Regions from separate parts of the Streptomyces sp. NPDC018019 genome, predicted to be linked through region 1. Evidence: riboswitches for the same ligand, from Rfam matches in the RefSeq annotation. Region 1 holds a riboswitch; the other holds the start of a gene.

What was found. Region 1 has a riboswitch for cyclic di-AMP ahead of ACH4FX_RS02585 (transglycosylase family protein). Riboswitches for the same ligand answer to the same signal wherever they lie in the genome.
Region 2: it holds a riboswitch for cyclic di-AMP, as region 1 does, so the genes downstream of both, ACH4FX_RS18140 (NlpC/P60 family protein) here and ACH4FX_RS02585 (transglycosylase family protein) in region 1, are expected to answer to the same signal.

What each region holds. Positions count from the first base shown of each region.
Region 1 is NZ_JBIRGD010000001.1:556,413-561,723, forward strand. Features, by position in the region: gene ACH4FX_RS02575 (cytochrome P450) at 1-1,136, shown strand, start outside; gene ACH4FX_RS02580 (transglycosylase family protein) at 1,319-2,344, shown strand; cyclic di-AMP (ydaO/yuaA leader) riboswitch at 2,548-2,756, shown strand; gene ACH4FX_RS02585 (transglycosylase family protein) at 2,760-3,458, shown strand; gene eno (phosphopyruvate hydratase) at 3,864-5,144, shown strand; gene ACH4FX_RS02595 (septum formation initiator family protein) at 5,283-5,311, shown strand, end outside.
Region 2 is NZ_JBIRGD010000010.1:1,345-6,655, reverse strand. Features, by position in the region: gene pcrA (DNA helicase PcrA) at 1-2,461, opposite strand, end outside; cyclic di-AMP (ydaO/yuaA leader) riboswitch at 2,741-2,962, shown strand; gene ACH4FX_RS18140 (NlpC/P60 family protein) at 2,970-4,145, shown strand; gene ACH4FX_RS18135 (hypothetical protein) at 4,268-4,621, opposite strand; gene ACH4FX_RS18130 (GNAT family N-acetyltransferase) at 5,020-5,311, shown strand, end outside.

The DNA.
Region 1 (5,311 bases):
TCGAAGCCTGGCTGGTGACCCGGTACGCGGACGCGCGGCAGGCGCTCGCCGACACCCGGCTGTCGAAGAACCCGGTGCACCACAGCGAGGCCGCGCACGGCAAGGGCAAGGTCGGCATCCCCGGCGAGCGCGGCGCCAACCTGATGACGCACCTGCTCAACATCGACCCGCCGGACCACACCCGGCTGCGCCGCCTGGTCTCCAAGGCGTTCACCCCGCGCCGCATCGCACGGTTCGCGCCGCGCGTACAGGAACTGACCGACACGCTCATCGACTCCTTCGCGGAGCGCGGCGAAGCGGACCTCATCCACGAGTTCGCCTTCCCGCTCCCCATCTACGCCATCTGCGACCTGCTCGGCGTGCCCCGCGAGGACCAGGACGACTTCCGGGACTGGGCCGGGATGATGATCCGGCACGGCGGCGGCCCGCGCGGCGGCGTCGCCCGGTCGGTGAAGAAGATGCGCGGCTACCTCGCCGAGCTGATCCACCGCAAGCGCGAGACCCTGGGCGACGAGGGGGCCGACGACCTCATCTCCGGTCTGATCCGTGCCTCCGACCACGGCGAGCACCTGACGGAGAACGAGGCCGCCGCCATGGCCTTCATCCTCCTGTTCGCGGGCTTCGAGACCACCGTCAACCTGATCGGCAACGGCGTCTACCAGCTGCTGCGCCACCCGGACCAGCGGGAGCTGCTCCAGAAGGCGGCGGCCGAGGGGGACCGGGAGCTGCTCGCCACCGGCGTGGAGGAGCTGCTGCGCTACGACGGCCCGGTCGAGCTGGCCACCTGGCGCTTCGCCACCGAGGACTTCACCCTCGGCGGGCAGCGCATCGCCGAGGGCGACCCGGTCCTGGTCGTGCTGGCCGCCGCCGACCGCGACCCGCGGCGCTTCACGGAGCCGGACGTCCTGGACCTGTCCCGCCTCGACAACCAGCACCTCGGATACGGCCACGGCATCCACTACTGCCTGGGCGCGCCGCTGGCCCGCCTCGAAGGCCGGACGGCGCTCGCCACGCTGCTGACCCGGCTGCCGGACCTGCGGCTCGCCGCCGACCCGGACGACCTGCGGTGGCGCGGCGGCCTGATCATGCGGGGGCTGCGCACCCTGCCGGTGGAGTTCACACCCGTACAGAAGTGACATTCCGCCGCGCGCCCGTGACGTTTCGCCGGGCCGTGACCTGCGCGTGATCTCCGCTACACCGGGTTGTGACGAGCGGGCCGCCCCGCTACTTTCAACCGTTTGAAAGGCCGGGGCGGGCCGCACGGTCCGCGCTCCCGGCCTTTCGACGACAACTCAACCGCCGCTCGAAAGGCAACCGCATGCGCTCCGGGACCGGCCGACACCGTCGCCCCCGTCAGGCTCCGGCCATCTTCGTCACGGCGGGAGTCGCCGGCGGCGCCCTCGCCATGCCCCTGCTCGCCGCCAGTGGCGCACAGGCCGCCGACGCCGCCACCTGGGACCGGGTGGCCCAGTGCGAGAGCGGCGGCGTGTGGAGCGCCAACTCCGGCAACGGGTTCTACGGCGGACTCCAGCTGACCCAGGAGATGTGGGACCGGCACGGCGGCGCGGCGTACGCCTCGCGCCCCGACCTGGCCAGCCGCTCGCAGCAGATAGCCGTCGCCGAGTCGATCCTCGCCGCGCGCGGGCCCGACACCTGGCCGAGCTGCGCGGTGAACGCGGGCCTCAAGCAGGGCGGCAGCAAGGCGGACGTGGACCCGGGCAGCACCCCGACGCCGCAGCCGTCCGCACCGTCCTCTTCCACCCCTTCCCCGCCGTCCTCTCCTTCCACTCCCACCACGCCGCCCTCCTCCGGGTCCGGCGAGTCGTCCCGGACCCCCGAGCCGGGCGGCCCGCGCACCCCGGAGCCGAAGCCGTCGCCGAGCGGTCCGGCCGGCACCGGGGACCCGTCCCGCACGCCGGACCCGTCCGGCACGCCGGCCCCGTCCGGTACGGGCCGTACGGGCGACCCGTCGCACCCGGCCACCCCGGACGGCGGCACCGCCACGGATCCGACCGCGCCCCCGTCCCAGGGCCAGGGCAAGCACCGCGGCCAGCCCCGTGAGGAGGGGCCCGGCGCGGGCAGCGGCGGCACGGACGGCGCGGGGCGGTCCGGCGGCACGGAGCACCCCTCGCGGGGCGGCGACGCGCACCGTACGGACCCGGCGTCGCCGGGCGACTACACCGTGCGGCCGGGTGACAACCTGTCAGCCATCGCCGAGGACCGTGGGGTCTCCGGAGGCTGGCCGGCGCTCTACGAGGCCAACAAACGTGTCATCGGGGGCGATCCGGACCTCATCCACCCCGGCCAGCGCCTCGATCTGGATGCCGATCAGGGTACTTCGTAGGTAATTGCCCGCTTTGGTGAAAGTGAGACATGGATCTCGTTCGGGAGCCCGCCGCCCGACCCGTCCGTTGTTTCCAAACCTGCGGCGACCTGCGGAAATGTGATGATCCTGTGATGTCTGGGGGCCAACTGGCCTCAGATGTAGGGGTTTGAACCGGCGGGGCGTTCCTGTTTACCGTCTTCATCGCTCGCCAAAGCGGGCCCTTCAACCACACGCCGAATCCTGCCGGTGGTCGGAGGTCACACGTCGCGACAGCGCCGAAGGCAGGAGCGGGGGACCCAAGGTAGGTGCCGGCCCCGCCCGCGGAAGCGGGACAGCCGGCTTGGGGTGAAGCCGCGTGGAAGCACACGCGGCCGGGCCACTCACAGCCCGAACCCGACAGCTCACCTCGTAGGCGTCGGTGAGGAAACGAACCATGCTGAACACCAAGGGCAAGCACCGTCGTCCGTCCAAGGCCGTCCGCGTCGCCACCCTGGCCGGTGTCGCCGGCGCCGCTGTGGCCGTCCCGCTGATGGGCGCCACCTCTGCCTCCGCCGCGGGCAACAACTGGGACGCCGTCGCCCAGTGCGAGTCCGGCGGCAACTGGTCGATCAACACCGGCAACGGCTACTACGGTGGCCTGCAGTTCACCAACTCCAGCTGGGCCGCCGCCGGCGGCACCAAGTACGCCCCGCGTGCCGACAAGGCCACCAAGGCCCAGCAGATCGCGGTGGCCGAGCGTCTGCTCGCCATCCAGGGCCCGGGCGCCTGGACCTGCGCCGGCGGCCACCTCGGCAAGGGCAACGCGAACGCCCAGGCCGACGGCGGCTCGTCGCAGGGCAGCTCGCACAAGTCCTACAAGAAGTCGCACCGCTCCTACTCCGCCCCGCAGAGCACCTCGCGGTCCGAGGCCCGCAAGCAGGGCGAGGAGCTGGCCCGCAAGACCCCGGCCCCGTCCCACAAGGCGGCGCCGAAGTCGAACCCCAAGGGCAACTACACCGTCAAGTCCGGTGACACCCTCGCCAAGATCGCCGCTTCCCACGGCACCAACTGGAAGTCGGTCTACGAGAACAACAAGTCCGTCATCGGCGGCAACCCCAACCTGATCTTCCCGGGCCAGAAGCTGGCCGTCTGAGCCGGCCCAAGCCCTGACGGACTCCGGGTGGCCGGGCCGGTCCGTGCGTACGGCGGTACGCACGGGCCCGGCACGCCCCCGGGGCCCGCTCGTACCGGGAACCCGCTCTTCCCGTGAGACCGCCCCGCCACGGCGCCTGTCCCCCGCACGCGCCGCGGCGGGGCTTCTCCATTTGCCCCGCGGCCCCCGTTCCCCCGCGAGCCGTCCCGGCCGCGTGCCGGCCCCGCCCGGCCCGCACCTGCCCACGCGCCGGTTTCCCCGTTCAGCGAACAATGTGCCCGTACGTCACGTGAACAGCGGCTTTGCGGGTGTTTTCGTCCCACGGACCGGGCTGGCGGCGAGCGGAACCCCGGGAGGCCGTTAGGCTCGTGCTGCAGAACTCCAGACACCCATGAAGGAGACAACGTGCCGTCCATCGACGTCGTCGTAGCTCGCGAGATCCTCGACTCGCGAGGCAATCCCACGGTCGAGGTCGAGGTCGGCCTCGACGACGGCAGCACCGGCCGTGCCGCCGTTCCGTCCGGCGCCTCGACCGGCGCCTTCGAGGCCATCGAGCTGCGGGACGGGGACCCGAACCGCTACCAGGGCAAGGGCGTGGAGAAGGCCGTCCTCGCGGTCATCGAGCAGATCGGCCCGGAGCTGGTCGGCTACGACGCCACCGAGCAGCGCCTGATCGACCAGGCCATGTTCGACCTGGACGCCACGGACAACAAGGGCTCGCTCGGCGCCAACGCCATCCTCGGCGTCTCCCTGGCCGTCGCGCACGCCGCCTCCGAGGCCAGCGACCTGCCGCTGTTCCGCTACCTGGGCGGCCCGAACGCCCACGTGCTGCCGGTCCCGATGATGAACATCCTGAACGGCGGCTCGCACGCCGACTCGAACGTGGACATCCAGGAGTTCATGATCGCCCCGATCGGCGCGGAGTCCTTCTCCGAGGCGCTGCGCTGGGGCGCCGAGGTCTACCACACCCTCAAGAAGGTGCTGAAGGGCAAGGGCCTGGCCACCGGCCTGGGCGACGAGGGCGGCTTCGCCCCGAACCTGGGCTCCAACCGCGAGGCCCTGGACCTGATCCTGGAGGCCATCAAGGAGGCCGGCTACACCCCCGGCCAGGACATCGCGCTCGCGCTCGACGTCGCCGCCTCCGAGTTCTACAAGGACGGCGTCTACGAGTTCGAGGGCCAGCAGCGCACGGCCGAGCAGATGACCTCGTACTACGAGGAGCTCGTCGACGCCTACCCGCTGGTCTCCATCGAGGACCCGCTGTTCGAGGACGACTGGGCCGGCTGGAACGTCATCACCGAGCGTCTGGGCACCAAGGTGCAGCTGGTCGGCGACGACCTGTTCGTCACCAACCCGGAGCGCCTGGCCCGCGGCATCGAGGAGAACTCGGCCAACGCCCTGCTGGTCAAGGTCAACCAGATCGGCTCGCTGACCGAGACCCTGGACGCCGTCGAGCTGGCCCAGCGCAACGGCTTCAAGTGCATGATGTCGCACCGCTCCGGCGAGACCGAGGACGTCACCATCGCCGACCTGGCCGTCGCCACCAACTGCGGCCAGATCAAGACCGGCGCCCCGGCCCGCTCCGAGCGCGTGGCCAAGTACAACCAGCTGCTGCGCATCGAGGAGATCCTCGACGACGCGGCCGTGTACGCGGGCCGCAGCGCCTTCCCGCGGTTCAAGGGCTGACCCGACTGATCCTTCCGGGGCCGCGCGGCCCCGGCGGCTGTCAATGACGTACGTCCCCGGCGGCGGTCCCGTACCGTTGCCGGGGACGTACGTGCTCCGGGCCGCACCGGCCCGGCCCGGTGACCCAGGGAGGGCGACGTGTCCGCGGAACGGTTCTCCACCGCGAC
Region 2 (5,311 bases), on a different contig from region 1:
TCTCGCCGCCGAAGTCGATCGTCGCCTCGGCGTTGTCACCGCTGCCCTTGACCGCGACGACCGTGCCGAGCCCGAAGCTGTCGTGCGTGACGCGGTCGCCGACCGCCAGCGAGACCACCTCGCGGTCCTTGGCGCGCCGGGTCGCGAAGCCGCTCGGCCCCGCCTTCGTACGCGACGAGGACAGGCCGGAGCCGAAGCCCCCGCCGCCGGTGCCCGAGAGCGCGCCCATCGAGGCGGAGGGCGTCGCGGGACCGGTGCGCCGCCAGTCCACGTACTGGTCCGGGATCTCCTCCAGGAAGCGGGACGGCGGGTTGTACGACGGCTGTCCCCAGGCGCTGCGCATGGTCGAGCGGGTCACGTAGAGCCGCTCGCGGGCGCGGGTGATGCCGACGTACGCCAGGCGCCGCTCCTCCTCCAGCTCCTTGGTCTGGCCCAGCGCGCGCATGTGCGGGAAGACGCCGTCCTCCATGCCGGTCAGGAAGACGGTGGGGAACTCCAGGCCCTTGGCGGTGTGCAGCGTCATGAGGGTGATGACGCCGGTGCCCTCCTCGTCCTCGTCCGGGATCTGGTCGGAGTCGGCGACCAGCGCGACCTGCTCCAGGAAGTCGGCGAGGGTGCCGGGGTTCTCTCCCCCGGCCTGGGGGCTGGAAGGTGCCCCCACGCCGCGGTCCTGCTCGAATTCGAGCGCGACGGCGGCCAGTTCCTGGAGGTTCTCGATACGGGTCTCGTCCTGCGGGTCGGTCGAGGACTGGAGCTCGGCCAGGTAGCCCGTGCGCTCCAGGACCGCTTCCAGGACGGTGGCGGGGCCCGCGCCGGACTCGACGATGGTGCGCAGCTCCTCCATCAGCGTGTTGAAGCGCTTGACGGCGTTGGCGGAGCGCGCGGCCATGCCGTACGCCTCGTCGACGCGGCGCAGCGCCTGCGGGAAGGTGATCTTCTCGCGGGCGGACAGGGCGTCGATCATCGCCTCGGCGCGCTCGCCGATGCCGCGCTTGGGCACGTTCAGGATGCGGCGCAGCGGGACGCTGTCCTCCGGGTTGGCGAGGACGCGCAGGTACGCGAGGATGTCGCGGACCTCCTTGCGCTCGTAGAAGCGCACCCCGCCGACGACCTTGTAGGGCAGGCCGACCCGGATGAAGATCTCTTCGAAGACGCGGGACTGGGCGTTGGTGCGGTAGAAGACCGCGACGTCGCCCGCCTTGGCGTCGCCCGCGTCGGTCAGCCGGTCGATCTCGTCGGCGACGAACTGGGCCTCGTCATGCTCGGTGTCGGCGACGTAGCCGGTGATGCGGGGGCCTTCGCCGGCGTCCGTCCACAGGTTCTTGGGGCGGCGGTTCTCGTTGCGCTCGATGACGGCGTTGGCGGCGCTGAGGATCGTCTGGGAGGAGCGGTAGTTCTGCTCCAGCATGATCGTCGTGGCGTCCGGATAGTCCTCCTCGAACTGGAGGATGTTACGGATCGTGGCGCCGCGGAACGCGTAGATCGACTGGTCGGCGTCACCGACCACGCACAGCTCACCGGCGGTCTCGGCCGGCCCCACCAGCTCCCGTACGAGCGTGTACTGGGCGTGGTTGGTGTCCTGGTACTCGTCCACGAGCACGTGCCGGAAGCGGCGGCGGTAGTGGTCGGCGACATCCGGGAACGCCTGGAGCAGGTTGACCGTGGTCATGATGATGTCGTCGAAGTCCAGGGCATTGGCCTCGCGCAGCCGCGCCTGGTACATCGTGTACGCCTCGGCCACCGACTTCTCGAATCCGTCGGCGGCCTGCTGGGCGAAGGTCTCCTCGTCGATGAGCTCGTTCTTGAGGTTGGAGACCTTGGCGCTGAAGGACTTGGGCGGGAACCGCTTGGGGTCGAGGTCCAGGTCGCGGCAGACCAGGGCCATCAGGCGCTTGGAGTCGGCCGCGTCGTAGATCGAGAAGGACGACGTGAAGCCCAGCTTCTTGGACTCGCGGCGCAGGATGCGCACGCACGCGCTGTGGAAGGTGGAGACCCACATCGCGTTCGCCCGGGGGCCGACCAGCTCCTCGACGCGCTCCTTCATCTCGCCCGCGGCCTTGTTGGTGAAGGTGATCGCGAGGATCTCGCCCGGATGCACCCGGCGCGCGCCGAGCAGGTGCGCGATGCGGTGCGTCAGGACGCGGGTCTTGCCGGAGCCGGCGCCTGCGACGATGAGCAGCGGGCCGCCGGTGTGCACCACGGCGGCCTTCTGCTGGTCGTTCAGCCCCTCCAGGAGGGCGGCCGGATCCACCGCGGGGCGGGCGGCGCCGTCGCGGTAGTACGGGTCCCGGCCCGGGCCCACGGCGTGCGGGATGCCGCCGGGCACGTCGAAGCGCCCGCCGAACAGGTCGGCCGGGATCTCCTCCTGTGCCGGACCGTCCTCGTCCTCGGGAGGCGGCGGGGGCCCCTCGCCGGTGGGTTCGAGGTCCGCCAGGAAGCTGTCGTCAAAGAGGCTGCTCATCGCCCACCGAGTCTAGGCCGCCCCACTGACAGCCCGGCCCGTACCGGGAAAACCGGCCGTGTGACCTCGCACGCCTCCGACGGGTGTCGTGCGTCACAGGGCGCGTACGACACCATCCGGTCCCGGGCGGACAGGCGCGGGCCAGGACACGCCCCGGATGCGATCAGATCACGAAAAGGTTTCGGGCATATCGAACATCAGCCTTCACAGGAGCCACATGGGTTGGCTACCGTGCTCGCTCGGGCAGCCCGCCGTCCCCGCGGTCGACAGCGTCCGCACGGGCCGCCCCCGCCGAGTCCGGCGCTGCCGCGAGGCATCCGGAGCCGGGGACCCACACGTACCACCGAGGTGAATCGGTCCGGTACGGCACACGGCGAGAGGCGCCTCGGACCACCGCCCGGAGCGCTCCCAGGACCTCTGCCGCGCCGTACGGACCGTAGGGCAGCCTTCCGTACGCCCGAACCTGACAGCTAACCCGGTAGGCGGTCCACGGAAGGAGGCGCCGGCCTTGGCGTCGCACCGCAAGCCGCGCACCCGCATACTCGCCTCGCCCGGAAGCCGCCGTACGGCCGCCGGGCTCACCACCGCCGCCCTCGCCTCGGTCACCCTGCTCTCGCAGACGGCCGAGGCCGCGCCACGGCAGCCGAAGCAGACGATCGAAGAGGTCAAGCAGAAGGTCGACGACCTCTACCGGCAGGCCGAGGTGGCGACCCAGAAGTACAACGCCGCCAAGGAGCAGGCCGACGAGCAGCGCAGCACCGTCGACCGCCTCCTGGACGACACCGCCCGGCGCACCCAGAAGATGAACGACGCCCGGCGCCAGCTGGGCACCTACGCGTCGGCCCAGTACCGCAGCGGCGGCATGAACCCGACCGCGCAGCTCCTGCTGGCCCGGAACCCGCAGCAGTTCGTCGACCGGAGCCACCTGATGGACCGGCTGACCGGCGCGCAGAAGCAGGCCGTCACCGACTACCAGGAGCAGCAGGCCAAGGCCGTACGGCAGCGGACCGAGGCGGCCCGGAGCCTGGAGCGGCTCACCGAGACCCAGGCGTCCCTGAAGGAGTCCAAGAAGGACGTCCAGGACAAGCTGGCCGAGGCCCGGCAGCTGCTGTCCCGGCTGACCGCCCAGGAGAAGGCGCGGCTGGCGGAGCTGGAGCGCAAGAAGGAGGCCGAGGCCCGGCGCAAGGCCGAGGAACTGGCCCGCAAGCAGGCCGAGAAGGAACGCAAGGAGCGGGCGGACCGCCAGCAGCACGACAAGCCGGGCCAGGGCACCGGCTCCGGATCACCGGACGGCGGCTCCTCCGGCGGCGGGACGGCCGACGACGGTTCGTACGCGACCAAGGCCGCCAAGGCGCTCGCGTTCGCCCGCGCCCAGATGGGCAAGCCGTACGTCTGGGGCGCGACCGGCCCGAACTCGTACGACTGCTCCGGTCTGACCCAGGCGGCCTGGAAGGCGGCGGGCGTCTCGCTGCCCCGGACGACCTGGGACCAGGTCAAGGCCGGCGACCGCGTGGCGACCAAGGACCTGAAACCCGGTGACCTGGTGTTCTTCTACAACGACATCAGCCACGTCGGCATGTACATCGGCGACGGCAAGATGATCCACGCCCCGAAGCCGGGCGCCAGTGTCCGGGTCGAGTCGATCTACTACATGCCGATCTACGGGAGCGTGCGGCCGGCTTGAGCGGGAGCGCCCGGCGCGGATGAGCGGAAGCACCGGGTCCGCATGAGCGGGAGCACCCGCCCCGCACAGGACGAAGGCCGCGGGGCCGGTGCCCCGCGGCCTGTCCTCTCAGGCTCCGCCGCTCACGTCCACAGCAGCGCGATGAAGATGTTGACCACCGTCAGCAGCCCCACCGCCAGGAAGAAGGGCTTCTCCACCTTCTCCTCGTCGCGCTTCACGTAGACCAGGCCCAGGATCACGACCAGCAGGGCGAGCTTGACGCCGAGCTTGACGTTGTCGAGCGAGTGGTCCTGGGCCTGGTTGAGGCCGACCAGGGCGACGCCGGTCACCAGCATCGTCAGCGCGCCGTGCAGCATGGCCGGCACGAAGCGCGCGGTGCCCGCGCTCATCGGCTTCAGCTGGGTCAGGAAACCGCCGAGCAGCGACGCGATGCCGATGATGTGCAGGCCCACGAAGACCTTGGTTACTACGTCCATAGTGGTGGATCGTAGCCCTCGCTTACCACGGCTTCGCACTCAGGTCCGCCTCTCCCACTCCGGTCGGAGCCCGCTCCCGGCACGCCTCCAAGGCGTACGGCAACGGACAGGCACACCCACCGGCGGGACGAAAACGAGCAATACCCGTCAACCAGTCACCTTTCCGGGGGGCGGAGGTTTAGCGTCCTTCATCAGGCGGCCGACACCCCACCTCCGCCGGATTCCGCCCCGGCGGTCGTCGGCCGTCTCCGCCGAGAGGAACGGCGGCGGCCCGCTCCCCCTGTTACGGGCCGCCGCCGGACCCAGGAGGGCAACGCTCCAGGAGGACGGCGCCCCAGGAGAACGGCCCGGACAGCGGGCTCTCAGCCCGCACCACGGACCGCTCTAAGATCGGCCGTATGGACCTCCCTATAGACAACCCCCCTATAGATACGGCCGGTTCGCACCCCTTCCCCACCCACGCCTCCCCCGCCTCCCCTTCCGCCCCGTTCCCTCTTCCCGCCGCGCACCCGGATCTCGTCCGGGCCTGGGTGCACGGCCTGGCGCGGTGCCGTGGCGCCGCGGCCCCCGTCGCGGTCCACGGCGGCTTCTACGTCGAGGTCCGCGTCCCCGTCCGGTCGCACCGCTACGTCTTTCCCGCCGCCGACCCGGACGTCCTCCGCGGCCTCATCGCCTCGATCACCACCCCCA